One region of the Streptosporangium sp. NPDC049046 genome, then DNA from elsewhere that is predicted to be linked to it. Evidence: riboswitches for the same ligand, from Rfam matches in the RefSeq annotation. Region 1 holds a riboswitch; each other region holds the start of a gene.

What was found. A riboswitch is a leader RNA that binds a small molecule or an ion and turns the genes downstream of it on or off. The one in region 1 is predicted to bind cobalamin.
Region 2: another riboswitch for cobalamin. It lies ahead of metE (5-methyltetrahydropteroyltriglutamate--homocysteine S-methyltransferase); the one in region 1 lies ahead of AB0B96_RS31995 (ABC transporter substrate-binding protein).
Region 3: another riboswitch for cobalamin. It lies ahead of cobN (cobaltochelatase subunit CobN); the one in region 1 lies ahead of AB0B96_RS31995 (ABC transporter substrate-binding protein).
Region 4: another riboswitch for cobalamin. It lies ahead of AB0B96_RS08725 (CbtB-domain containing protein); the one in region 1 lies ahead of AB0B96_RS31995 (ABC transporter substrate-binding protein).

The regions. Positions count from the first base shown of each region.
Region 1 is NZ_JBEZEZ010000028.1:92,121-95,471, forward strand. Features, by position in the region: gene AB0B96_RS31990 (iron ABC transporter permease) at 1-664, opposite strand, end outside; gene AB0B96_RS31995 (ABC transporter substrate-binding protein) at 661-1,872, opposite strand; cobalamin riboswitch at 2,039-2,220, opposite strand; gene AB0B96_RS32000 (hypothetical protein) at 2,469-3,026, shown strand; gene AB0B96_RS32005 (copper resistance protein CopC) at 3,159-3,351, shown strand, end outside.
Region 2 is NZ_JBEZEZ010000039.1:43-3,393, forward strand. Features, by position in the region: partial or broken gene AB0B96_RS36035 (ketopantoate reductase) at 1-579, shown strand, start outside; gene AB0B96_RS36040 (hypothetical protein) at 1,068-1,670, shown strand; cobalamin riboswitch at 1,720-1,933, shown strand; gene metE (5-methyltetrahydropteroyltriglutamate--homocysteine S-methyltransferase) at 2,052-3,351, shown strand, end outside.
Region 3 is NZ_JBEZEZ010000014.1:144,408-147,758, reverse strand. Features, by position in the region: gene AB0B96_RS21375 (precorrin-3B synthase) at 1-1,401, opposite strand, end outside; cobalamin riboswitch at 1,423-1,618, shown strand; gene cobN (cobaltochelatase subunit CobN) at 1,855-3,351, shown strand, end outside.
Region 4 is NZ_JBEZEZ010000005.1:125,504-128,854, reverse strand. Features, by position in the region: gene AB0B96_RS08735 (acyltransferase) at 1-12, shown strand, start outside; gene dop (depupylase/deamidase Dop) at 100-1,617, shown strand; cobalamin riboswitch at 1,737-1,867, shown strand; gene AB0B96_RS08725 (CbtB-domain containing protein) at 1,902-2,096, shown strand; gene AB0B96_RS08720 (CbtA family protein) at 2,104-2,844, shown strand; gene AB0B96_RS08715 (histidine phosphatase family protein) at 2,841-3,351, shown strand, end outside.

The sequences.
Region 1 (3,351 bases):
AGACCGGCACGAACACCCCGAGATCTCCCCAGGTGGTCCCGGCGAAGCTGCCCAGACCCCACATGATGAACTGCTGGGCCCGCTGCGGGTCGGTGTAGACCAGCAGCAGCGTGATGAGCGAGGTGGCGGCCGACCCCACCATCACGCCGATGATCAGCAACGTCACCACCGACCTGACCCGCCGCGACAGCACCAGCACCAGCCCCAGCACCGTGGCCGCACCTGCCGAGGCGGCCACCACCACGCCCGCGCGGCCCAGGCCCGCGATGCCCGCGGTGAACGCGCCGGCCGCGCCGCCCCACCCGATGATCACCAGCGCCACGCCCAGGCTCGCCCCCGAGCTCACCCCCAGGATGTACGGCTCGGCCAGCGGGTTGCGAAACAGAGTCTGCAGCTGTACTCCCGAGACCGACAGGGCCGCTCCGGCCAGGGCCGCGGTGATGGCGCGCGGCAACCGTACCGTCCAGATGATCTCCTGAACCCCCGGGTCCGCGCCGGTGTCACGCACCAAGGCGAGCAGTGCCTGGTTCAGCGGGATCGAGGTCGAGCCGAGCAGGACCGCCAGCGCGAACGCCAGCGGCACCGCGACCCCGATGACGGCCAGAACGACGCTCCGGCGGCGCCGGGCCGCCGCCGGAACACCCGCGAGGGCCAGAGCCGTCACTTGGCCAGCTGCTGGTAGAAGGTGAAGGCGTGCCCCGGCGCGAGGTCGGGATGCAAGATCGCTACCAGGTCGGCCAGGATCAGGTCCGGGTGGCCGACGCCGCGCTCGTAGAAGTCGTTGCCGCCCCCGGGGCCGAGCGTCCTGTTCGCCGACCAGAGGCTTCCGGACTCGAACGCGCCGAACTTGGCGTAGCGCGGGTCGGCCTTCTCCACATCGGCCAGGCTCTTCCACTCGTTCACGGCGGCCAGCCACACCTCGGCGTCCTTGGCCTTGGACAGCACAGCCTCCAGGTCCAGGGTGGTGCTGCCGGGGCCCGGCGTGTCCGCCCACGGGTAGGTGCCGCCCGCGTCCTTGATCAGCCCCGCGACGTAGCTGCCGCCGTTGGGCACCGACCACTGCCCCTCGTACATCTGGCCCGGCAGCACGGTGACCGGTGCGGCGGCCTTGGCCTTGGCGGCCAGGGCGGTGTAGTCGGTCTCGACCTTGCCGAACACCTCACCGGCCTTGGCCTCGGTACCGGTCAGCGCGGCCATCACCTTGATCCACTCGGCGCGGCCCAGCGCGGTGGACTCCAGCCATTCCGCGTTGGCCACCACCGTGATCCCGGCCTGGCGCAACGGGCCGTAGGCCTTGTCCTCGGTGCCGCCGCTCATCAGCACGTCCGGCTTGGCGGCGATCACCTTCTCGGTGTCGACTTCCTGACCTTTGGCGTACTCGGTGATCTTCCCGGCCTTCACCTGGGCCAGTACCTGGGGGGAGGCGATGTACCCGGCCGACGAAACACCGGTGAGCCGCTCCAGCACGCCCAGGTCGGTGATGAACGGCAGGTGGGTGGTCGAAGCGGAGAACAGCCGCTCGATCGGGGTCTCGACGGTGACCGCCGCGGCCAGTTCGCCGGTGAGCGCGGGAGCAGGGGTGCCGCACCGCACCAGCACGTAGGTCTCCGGTTTGGCGCCGGGGGCGGGCTGCTTGACGGTGAGGACCTGATAGTTCTTGGCGTAGGTCAGCGTGAAGTTCGTCGCGTGCTCCACCTTCTGCTTGACCGGGAAGTAGTCCTCAGCGGCGTCGAAGCTCGTGACGCAACGGCCCTCGGCCGAAGGCGGTGCCGCCGAAGCGCTCGGTGAGCCCTGCGGCGCGGGGGCGCCGCAGGCGGTGGCGGTGAGCAGGATGGCGAGCAGCACGCCGGTGATCGGGCGGGGGATGCCCATAGGTGGTCTCCTGGAAACTGGCCGCGGCCACCGTTCCTCGACGGCTGCCGCGACGGGCGAGAGGCCGGATCACCAGGAGAGTCCTGCACGACGGGCAGGCTGAAGGGCCCTATAGCGGGAGAACCGCATGACGGCCACCGTCCTCTCTTGGGGAGATCCGCCCCATTTCGTGAGGAGGCGACAGCGTGAGTCTCCTGGCTCTCGGGTCGATGCTCCTCCCGGCCTTCCCACCCGCACGCGGGCAGTGGCCTGTTCGGGATTCACTCGCCGATCACAGTGGCGGGACCGCACCGGATTCACACCGGCTTCCTCGTTCCGCCGTCGCCTACGCCGACCATGTTCGCACAACCACCATTAACGACAAGCCCCCGACCGGTTCGTTCAGTGATCGTTGCAACGGCGTCCGGGACCGCACGCACGGCCGCCATGGGAAACGAGGCGCTCTTCGCATGACCGTCCCGCGTTTCGGGTGAACGGCGGGAGCCGTTCCCACGTATGTCCGGGTATGAGATTCACGCACCCGGCCGCGACGGCCTGAGGCATGATCCGCTGTCCCGGTCTTCTCGGCGAGCCACCCGGCTGACAGGATGTCCTTTGTGACCCCTACGGTGTCGGCGCTGCGCGTGCCACGAGCCGTCGTCTTCGCGACGATGTGCCTTGTGGTCTCCGCGGGCGGCCACGCGCTGGCCGGGGGCGGCCTGATCCCGCCGCACGTGGCCGTTCTGGGCGCACTGATCGCCTTCTGCGTGGCGTACGCGCTCAACGGGCGCGAGCGCGGTGTGGAGGTCGTGCTCGGCGCGACCATCGGCGCGCAGATCCTGCTGCATGAGCTGTTCAATCGCGCCGCGCCCGCGCCGCAGGCGATGTCCTCCGCCGAGCACGGCCATTCCGGCCTGGGCATGACGATGATCCATCTCGCGGTGGCGTTGGGCACCGGCTGGTGGCTGCACAGAGGCGAGAGCGCCCTGTGGCTGATGATCCGCCTGTACGGCGGGCCGAGGCCGCTGATCCGGCTGTTGTTCGCCGTCCCCGCCGAGGTGGCGTCGCCGGTGTGGCGGGCCGTTCCGGCCGCCGATGTCCGGCCGTACGGCGGCTGGGAAATCCTGCCGGTGCTGCGGCGGCGCGGCCCACCCGCGCCGCGACACGCCGGCTGAAGGACCTGGAGGAAGGGTCCGGAGGGCGGCGTGCCCCCGTGACCAGACGCCCTCCTTTTTCGCTGGAGGCGTTCCTTCCGTTTCGCCGGTCTGTGCCAAGGGCACGGCCGGAGGTCCCTTCTGGAGTCCACGATGGCGTCCCTGCCACGATCCGTCCGCACGACCGTTGTCACCGCCCTGTGTTGCGCCATATTCGTCCTGCTCGGCGCACCCGCCGCGCTCGCCCACGACCGTCTCAAGAGCAGCTCTCCCGCCAAGGATGCCAAGGTCTCCGCCGTCGAACGGATCAGGCTGGAGTTCAGCTCTCAGGTCCGCTTCCCAGCGG
Region 2 (3,351 bases), on a different contig from region 1:
GCCTGGGGCTTTCCCGGCTCCGGCGGCGGCTTCGGCGCGGACGGCGTCCTCCGTGGGACGTTGCTGCCGTCGGTCGTCTTCGGCACCCTCGGCCCGCCCCCGACCGACCGGGAGCGGGCCGTACGCCAGGCGTTTCGCGAGGCCGGACTCCGGTTCAGGGAACAATCCGATTTCCGCGGCTGGTTGTGGATCCATTTCGTGTTCGACGCGGGCCTGCACTCCCAAAGCCTGAGACTGGGCTCGTTGTCCAAGCTGATAGGGGCGACGGACGACCTGCGCGAGGCGCTGCTGGCCATCCGCGAGCTTCTGCCGCTCCTCCAGGCGCGCGGTGTCGACCTGCGACGTCACCGCGGTGTGCTGTCGTTGCGTGCGCCCACCTGGCTGACGGCCCCCGTGCTCGCCTGGCTGACCGCTCATGTCGCGCTCGCGCGCGTGAATTTCGCGGCGCACTCCGATCCCGACGCCGAGGAGCCACGTGAGGTCTGCCGGGACACCCTGGCCGAAGCACGACGGTTGGGCATCTCGGTACCGCGACTGGAAGCGGCGGAACCACACTTCGCCCGCGAGATGACGGACTGAGTGAACGGCCACCTATAACAACGGAGTACGGGCAACCGGCCGCGCTTCACTTCGGCAGGCAACCGGGGCGACCAGGACACGGACCGGCATCGGCACCAGGCCGGCTCCGCAACGGCGAGAGCCCGGTCACAACCGTCCTCCGCCCGCGTAACGGCGCCGGACCGTGCCTTCCGGAGTGCGCCAGGAGACCCAAGTTATTTGACGAACGGACTTCGCCGTACCGGGAGCGCCTGGATGAACCCTTCAGGGCGGCGGAGCGTCCCTTAGGTGTGAAGAAATTGCTTTTGACCATTGCGATGCTTGCGTCGTTGTGCGCCTGCGGCCAGTCCGGTGCCGGTCCGGCACTCACTGTGGCCGGAAGCGAGACGATCGTGTTGCCGCGGGCCGATCAGCCCAAAGCGCATCGGCCCACCCTGGAGCGGCTCAAGCGAGAGGCGGCGTCGTCGGGTCGGCCTTTGGAGGAGGTTGTCAAGCGGTACGCGACCCGGATGGCTGCTACCTCGTCGCCCAAGCCGACGGACTTCGAGGGTTACGACCCCGCGGTGACCGACCCGGGCGTGACGATCGACGGCATTCCCTACGCCGAGTTGGTCGACCTTGGGACCATCGCCAGATCGGAGGGCATCTCCTACGAGGAGGCCATCGACCGCTTCGGTTCGCAGTCGTCCAACAGTCAGGTGATCGACAAACTTAATACGGAGTTTCCCGACGAGATCTCCGGCGTCAGGTACGTCGACGACCAGCGAGGGCTGCGCGTCGGCTTCAAGGGGCCCATTCCGACTCGCGCGATCGAGTTGGCCAGGACCCTCCCCGTGGAGGTCACCCTGATCGGCGGCAAGGGATTCTCGGCCGCGGAGCTTCGGCAGGCCCAGGACACGGTCGTGTCCTGGCTCCAATCCCGTCCTGAGGTGGCCACGATGACGACGCACCCAGATGACGAGACCGGCCACGTCAAGGTCACAGTTCAGCCGAAGGTGATGCCGGACGATGCGGAGGAGTTCAAACGTGGGCTTCAGCTCCCGCAAGTGGACAATCCGCACATCACCATCGAGGTCACGCTCTCCGCCGAGTCGGTCGCCGTTCGCCCGTAGTGAGCCACCGACGCGCACACGACTGGGCCCGAACGGTGGCCGGGCCGTTAAGCTCTCCGGTGTGGATGGTTCGCCCGTCTCCTTCGGGGGGCGAGCGTCGTAAGAGGGAACCCGGTGTGAATCCGGGACTGCCCCGCAGCGGTAAGCAGGAACGACCGCCGTCACAAGCACTGGGCGCGTGCCTGGGAAGCGACGGCCAGTAGGTCATGCCTCAGGCATGGTGCCCGCGAGTCCGAAGACCTGCCTCCGCCCGCGTGCCGCTCGGCGCGCGGTGGTCCGCGGCCTCGTGGGAGGGCCTGGGACGCGCTCGCCGGGGTCCTGCTCCGCGTTGCGTTTCTCTCTCCTGCCTGGCCGCATACTGGCGAGACGAGGGAAGTTGCCATGAGGACGACCGTTTTGGGCTACCCGCGCATCGGCGCGCATCGGGAGCTCAAATTCGCCACCGAGGATTTCTGGGCCGGCACGATCGGCGCCGACGAGCTGGAGGCGGCCGCCGCGTCGCTGCGCGGCTCGGTCTGGACCGAGCTGCGTGACGCGGGCCTTGATGCGATCCCGTCGAACACGTTCTCGTTCTACGACCAGGTGCTCGACACCACGGTCATGATCGACGCCGTGCCCGCGCGTTACCGCGACCTCACCGGGCTCGACCGGTACTTCGCGATGGCGCGAGGCACCGCCGAGCTTCCGCCCCTGGAGATGACCAAATGGTTTGACACCAACTACCACTACATCGTCCCCGAGATGGCGTTGGACACCCGGTTCCAGCTCGCCGGAGGCTCGGCCGCCAAGCCCGTGGCCGAGTATCTAGAGGCCAGGAAGCTCGGCATCGAGACGCGGCCCGTGCTCGTCGGCCCGCTCACCTATCTTCTGCTGGCCAAGGCCGCGCCGAACTCACCTGAGGGATTCACCCCGCTCGACCTGCTGGACTCCCTGGTGGAGACCTACGCCGAGTTGCTGGAACGGCTGGCGGGCGCGGGCGCGCAATGGGTGCAGTTCGACGAGCCTGTCCTGGCCCGCGACCTCGGGGCCCGGGAGATCGAAGCGCTCGGGCGGGCCTACCGGCGGCTTGGCGGCCTGCCCAGCCGTCCGAAGATTCTGCTCGCCACGTACTTCGGCGCCGTCGGCGCGCAGGCGCTACGGATGGTCGCCTCCACCGAGGTCGAGGCGATCGGGCTCGACTTCGTCGCCGGACCCGGCAACCTGGAGGCGGTGGCCTCGGTCGGCGGGCTGGCCCGCAAGACCTTGGTCGCCGGCGTGGTCGATGGCAGGAACGTGTGGCGCACCGACCCCGCGCGGGTGAAGTCGACGTACGCGGTGCTGCTCGGGTTGGCCGACACGGTGGAGCTGAGCAGTTCCTGTTCACTGCTGCACGTTCCGGTCGACCTCGACAGCGAGACGGCACTGGACCCGGCGGTCCGGGCGCGGCTGGCGTTCGCCCGGCAGAAGGTCGCCGAGCTGGTCGGTCTCGCCGCCGATCTACGTTCCGAGAACCCGTCGGCCGTGAAACCCCCCGCCGTACCGGCCGATCCCGACGTCCGGGCCCGGTTGGAGGCTCTTGGTGACGTGCGGCGAGCCGATCGAGCGGTCCGGTTCGCGGCGCAGCGGGCCAAGCTGGGATTGCCCGAGCTGGCCACGACGACGATCGGCTCGTTCCCGCAGACCGCGGAGATCCGCAAAGCCC
Region 3 (3,351 bases), on a different contig from region 1:
CGCCCAGTGCACGGGGAGCGTATCGGTGCCCGGCCCCATCGTGGACGGCGGGGCCATGCCGATGGCGGTGGCGGCGTCGGCCTGGACGTCGGCGAGGGATTTGGCGCAGCCGGGGCGGCCGGTGCAGGCCGTCACACCGATCCAGGGGGAGGCGGGGTCGACGACCAGCCCGGCGGCCTCCAGACGGGCGGCCGTGCCCGTGACCTCGGCGCGGTCCAGGCCGGGCAGGACCACACCGCGCCATGGCGTGAGCCGGATCTCCCCGCCCGAGGCGGCGTCGGCGAGCAGCAGTGCCTGCGCGGAGGTCAGCCGCCCCAGGGGGATCGCCACTCCGAGCGCCACCCGCGTGCCCTCGTTTCCTGGACCGTCCGTGTCCCTGTCTCCGTGGCCTGCGGCCTTTCCGGGACCTGTCTCTCCGGTGACGCCGGTTCGGTTCCCTCGCCGGTCCGTGCTCTCGATGACGCCGACCGGCCCGGAGGTCACGACGTGCGGTCTCACCGGCTCGAAGGGAGGTGTGTCGGGGAGTCCGAGAGCGGTTCGCACCCGGGTGGCGATCCGGGAGGGCCCGTCGGGAAGTTCGGCGATCCGCCAGGCGGTGACGTCCCGGGTGGCCAGTTCGTCGAGGAACGCCTCGGCGGCGGCGAGCAGGACGGTCACGGCTTCGTCGAGCGGTACGCGCAGGCCGGTGTCGGTTCCGGCGAGGAGCAGCGCGGCCTCGTCCGGCGCCGTGGGCAGGATCGTGGCGTCCGCGCCCAGGCCGGCCACGTCTCCCCGTCCGTCGTCGAGGGCGAACATGAACCGTCCCGGCAGGGCGGCGAGGGCCGGGCGAGCACACAGTCGTCGATCCAGTTCGCCGATCAGAGGGGTGATGTCGGCGATCCCACGGCCGTTCGTTTTCGTGCCGTTCGGAGCATCCCCGCCGTTCGGTCCGCTCGGCCTGCTTGGCTCGTTGATTCCGCTTGGTTCGGGGGGTCCGGTTGGTCTGTTCGGTCTGCCGAATTTGTTTGGTTCGGCCGATCCAGCCGGTCTGCCGGGTTCGTTTGGTTCGGCCGGTCCGTCCACTCCGGTCAGCGGGGAGGCGAGGATGTTGCGGATGCGCTCGTGTGTCGCCGAGGGCAGCAGGCCCGCTCTCGCCATCCGCGCGGCGAATCCGTTTTCCGGACCGCTTTCTGGATTCTCCGGCCCGAGACCGCGCACCTGGACGTTCGCCCGGGAGGTGAGCTCGATGACGCCGTTGCCGTACGCCGTGGCGGCGTCGGCGAGTTCGCGCAGCTGGTAGGGGGTGAGGCGACCTCCGGGTATGCGGACGCGGGCCAGGCCGCCGTCCGCGGCGGGGTGGACCTGGAGGGCCCCGGGGCACGCGTCGAGTCGCGATCGTCCGGAAAAGTCGGCAATGGACACTCAGAGGATGTTAATGCCAGTTTCTTGCAATGCCCCGGACTGCCGTAGTGTCATCGATGGCGACGGCAAGGGAGGAAGCCGGTGTGAATCCGGCGCGGTCCCGCCACTGTAACCGGGGAGCGAACCCCACCCGGGCCACTGTCCGACGAAGGACGGGAAGGCCGGGGTGAGCACCGATCCGGGAGCCAGGAGACTCCAGCCGTCGTGGCCGACGACGACCCGGGGCGAGGACCCCGAGGGAGGAAGCTCCGTGCGCTTTTCGCCGTTCCCCCGCCACACCGCGACATCGCCGTTCCCCCGCTACGACGCGGCATCGTGGTCTTCCCATCACGACGCGGCATCGCGGTCGCCGCATCACGGGGTGACACCGCCGTTCCCGCGTCACACCGCGACGTCGCCGCTCTCCCGCCGCATCGCGGCTCCCGCGGGCCGTACCGCCACTCCTCTGCCGGGGTGTGGCGCGTGATCCTGCTGCTCTCGACCTCCGACACCGACCTGCTGAGCGCCCGCGCGAGCGGCGCGGACTACCGGCTCGGCAACCCCGCCAGACTCACCGCCGCCGACCTCCCGCCGCTGCTGGAGGGCGCCGACCTGGTCGTGGTCCGCCTGCTCGGCGGGCGCCGCGCCTGGGAGGAAGGGCTGGACGCGCTGCTCGCCGGACCCCGGCCCGTCGTCGTCCTCGGCGGCGAGCAGGCGCCGGACGCCGAGCTGATGGAGCTGTCCACCGTGCCCGGCGGGGTCTGCGCCGAGGCGCACGCCTATCTCGCCCACGGCGGCCCGGCCAACCTGACCGAGCTGCATCACTTCCTGTCCGACACGCTGCTGCTCACCGGCCACGGGTTCGCCGCGCCCGAGCCCACCCCCACCTGGGGAACGCTCGCGCGCGAGACGCGCGGCCAGGACGGACCCGTCGTCGGGGTGCTCTACTACCGGGCCCACCACGTGGCGGGGAACACCGCCTTCGTCGAAGTGCTCTGCTCGGCGATCGAGGACGCGGGCGCGCGGGCGCTGCCGGTGTACTGCGCCTCGCTGCGCACCGCGGAACCCGGCCTGCTGGAGGTCCTGCGCACGGTGGACGCCCTGGTGGTGACCGTGCTCGCCGCGGGCGGCACCCGCCCGGCGACCGCGTCGGCGGGCGGGGACGACGAGGCATGGGACGTCGGCGCGCTCGCCGAGCTGGACGTGCCGATCCTGCAGGGGTTGTGCCTGACGAGCAGCCGGGCCTCCTGGGAGGAGAACGACGACGGCCTGTCCCCGCTGGACGCCGCCACCCAGGTCGCGATCCCCGAGTTCGACGGACGGATCATCACGGTGCCGTTCTCCTTCAAGGAGATCGACGAGGACGGGCTCACCGTCTACGTGGCCGACCCCGAGCGGGCCTCGCGGGTGGCGGGCATCGCGGTGCGCCACGCCGCGCTGCGGCACATCCCGCCCGCCGAGCGGCGGCTGGTGCTGATGCTGTCGGCCTATCCCACCAAGCACGCGCGCATCGGCAACGCCGTCGGCCTGGACACCCCGGCCAGCCTGGTAAGGCTGCTGGCCGCGCTCCGCGAGCGCGGTTACGACATCGGCGCCGAGGACGAGCTGCCCGGGGTGAGCGGGCAGGACGGCGACGCGCTCATTCACGCGCTGATCGCCGCGGGCGGGCAGGACCAGGACTGGCTCACCGAGGAACAGCTCGCGGGAAACCCGGTGCGCATCGCGGCGAGCCGGTACGCCGAGTGGTACGCCACCCTCCCCGCGGACCTGCGCGCCCGGATGGAGGAGCACTGGGGCCCGGCGCCCGGCGAGCTGTTCGTGGACCGCTCACGCGATCCCGAGGGCGAGATCGTGCTGGCCGCGCTGCGCTCCGGCAACGTGGTGGTCATGGTGCAGCCGCCGCGCGGCTTCGGCGAGAATCCCATCGCGATCTACCACGATCCCGACCTGCCGCCCAGCCACCACTACCTG
Region 4 (3,351 bases), on a different contig from region 1:
TCGGTGCCATAACTGTCCGACCACCGGGCATAGTGAAGGGTCTAGGGTCGGGAATAGATACCACGGAGAGAAACAGTCCCTGACGAACAGAGGGTGCGCATGACGGTACGGCGGGTGATGGGCATCGAGACCGAATACGGCATCTCCGTGCCCGGACAGCCGGGGGCCAACGCGATGGTGACCTCCTCTCAGGTCGTGAACGCCTATCTGGCGGCCTCGGCCGCCAGGGCACGGCGCGCGCGATGGGACTTCGAGGAGGAGAACCCGTTGCGGGACGCACGGGGGTTCGACCTCGCGCGGGAGGTGGCGGACCAGAGCCAGCTGACCGACGAGGACCTCGGCCTGGCGAACGTGATTCTCACCAACGGGGCCCGGTTGTACGTGGACCACGCCCATCCCGAATACTCCACACCCGAGTGCACCAATCCTCGGGCGGCGGTGATCTGGGACAAGGCGGGCGAACGGGTGATGCACGACGCGGCGGTTCGCGCCTCGGCGATGCCGGCCAACGCCCCGATCCAGCTCTACAAGAACAACACCGACAACAAGGGCGCCTCCTACGGCTGCCATGAGAACTACCTCATGCGCCGGGCCACCTCGTTCGCCGACATCGTCAGACACCTGACGCCGTTCTTCGTCTCCCGGCAGGTCGTCACCGGCGCGGGCAAGGTCGGCATCGGTCAGGACTCACGGGGCGAGGGTTTCCAGATCAGCCAGCGGGCCGACTTCTTCGAGGTCGAGGTGGGGCTGGAGACGACGCTCAAGCGGCCGATCATCAACACCCGGGACGAACCCCACGCCGACCCGGAGAAATACCGTCGCCTGCACGTCATCATCGGTGACGCCAACATGTCGGAGATCTCGACCTACCTGAAGCTGGGGTCCACCGCGCTCGTCCTGGCGATGATCGAGGACGGCTACTTCACCCGCGACCTCGCCGTGGACAACCCCGTCCAGGCCCTGCGCGCGGTCTCACACGACCCCACGCTCAAGTACGAGATCTCCATGCGCGACGGCCGCAAGCTGACGGCGGTGCAGCTCCAGATGGAATACCTGGAGCTCGCGCGAAAGTATGCCGAGGAGCGCAGCGCCAACGGCCTGGACGAGCCCACCAAGGACATCCTGGAGCGCTGGGAGTCGGTCCTCACCCGCCTGGCGGAGGATCCGATGCAGCTGTCCGGCGAGCTCGACTGGGTGGCCAAGCTGGAGCTTCTGGAGGGATACCGGACCCGTGACGGCCTTCCCTGGTCGCATCCGCGTCTGCAGCTCGTCGATCTCCAGTACTCCGACATCCGTCCCGACCGAGGGCTCTACAACCGGCTGGTCGCCCGGGGCCGCATGCAGCGCCTGGTGACCGAGGAGGAGGTCCAGAGGGCCATCGAGGTGCCGCCCAACGACACCCGGGCCTACTTCCGAGGCCGCTGCCTGAGCCAGTACAGCGAGTCGGTGGCCGCGGCCTCCTGGGACTCGGTCATCTTCGACATCCCCGGCCGTGAGTCGCTGCAGCGCGTCCCCACCCTTGAGCCGCTGCGCGGCACCAAGGCCCACGTGGGCGAGCTGTTCGACCGCTGCCGTACCGCCGCTGAGCTGGTGACGGCGCTCACCGGCGAGCAGTGACGTGCTGAGCGGGGCCTGAGAAGGGCCTGAGAGGGGGAGGTGGCCCGGCCGGGCCGCCTCCCCCTCTTCGCGCCTACCGGATCCCGTCAAACCGGACACCTGGATTGACGGGGGACGGAGATTCGGGATACGTTCCGGGTGCTTTGTGGCGGTGCGAGGGAAATCCGGTGAAATTCCGGTGCGGTCGCGCCACTGTAATCCGGCCCGCGAGGGCCGGGAGCCAGGTCACACTCGGCCGCCACCGACCTACGAAAAGGGACGCGTCAATCCCGGAGGAGGTGGCCGTGAGCCAGATCTCGGCACCGCACACCCAGCCCATCCCATGGCACTCGCTCACCCGCTGGCTGCTCGCCGTACCGGCGCTGCTGCTTCTCGCCTATCTGGTCACCTTCGACCAGGGGGCGATCTCCCAGGCGGGAAACTACCTGCACGAACTCATGCACGACGGACGTCACCTGCTCGGCGTACCGTGCCACTGAGCCGCAGGTGATCTCCAAACTCATCGTCCGGGGCCTCGTCGCCGGACTGCTCGCAGGGCTGCTCGCGGCCGTCTTCGCCTACACCGTCGGCGAACCACGCATCGACCAGGCCATCGCGCTCGAGGAGGCGGCCGCGGCCGCCTCCTCGGCCGAACCACACGACGACACCGGGACCGCCGCCCACTCCCACGACGAGGAGGAGGCCCTCGTCAGCAGGGACGGGCAGCGTTTCGGGCTCTTCCTCGCCCTCGGCCTGTACGGCCTGGCGATCGGGGGACTGTTCTCCCTCGTCTACGCGGCCGTACGCGGCCGGGCGGGACCTCGCTCGGAACCGGTGCTCGCGGTCACGCTCGCCGCCGCCGCGTTCACCTCCGTCGTCCTCATCCCTTTCATGAAATATCCCGCCAACCCACCGGCGGTCGGTGACCCGGAGACGATCGACCAGCGCACCGTGCTCTATCTGGTCGCCGTGGCCATCGGGATCCTCGCCGTCGCCGCCGGCACCGCCGCCCACCGCTACGCCTCGCGGAGTGAACCGTGGGTGCGCTGGCTGTCGGCGGGCGCCGCCTTCCTGGTCCCCGTCGTCGCGGCCTGGATCCTCCTGCCGGAGATCTCGGAGGTGCCCCAGGGCTTCCCCGCCGATCTCCTGTGGGACTTCCGGATCGCCTCGATAGGAACCCAGGCGGTCTTCTGGGCCGGTGTCGGCGCGCTGTTCGCCTTCGCCGCACGCAGGCGCGGCCCGGTGTGACGACCCCCTCGGGGGTCACCCGCCTGCTCCTGGTCTGCCACGCCTCCACCTCGGCGACGGCGCGGGCCGCGTTCCCCGTCGACGAACCACTCGACGAACGCGGCCTGCGCCGGGCCGAGAGGATGGCGCGGTACCTCGGCTGGGCAGACCCCGGTCCCGCGGCCTGCCCGGCCGAGCTGCGCTGCGTCCAGACGGCGGCGGCGCTCGGCCTGCGGGCGGAGCACGACCCGCTGCTCGCCGACTGCGACCACGGCCGCTGGAGTGGCATGACGCTCGGCGAGGTCGAGGCCGCGGAGCCCGAGGCGCTCGCCTCCTGGCTCGGCGATCCGGGCGCGGCGCCGCACGGCGGGGAGTCGATCACCGCGCTCCTCGCCAGGGTTTCCGGCTGGCTCGCCCTCCGTACTCCCGGCAGGGCCGTCGCGATCACCCATCCGGCGGTCATCCGTGCCGCGGTCGTCCACGTCCTCGGCGCCCCCGCCCGCTCCTTCTGGCGCGTCGACGTCGCGC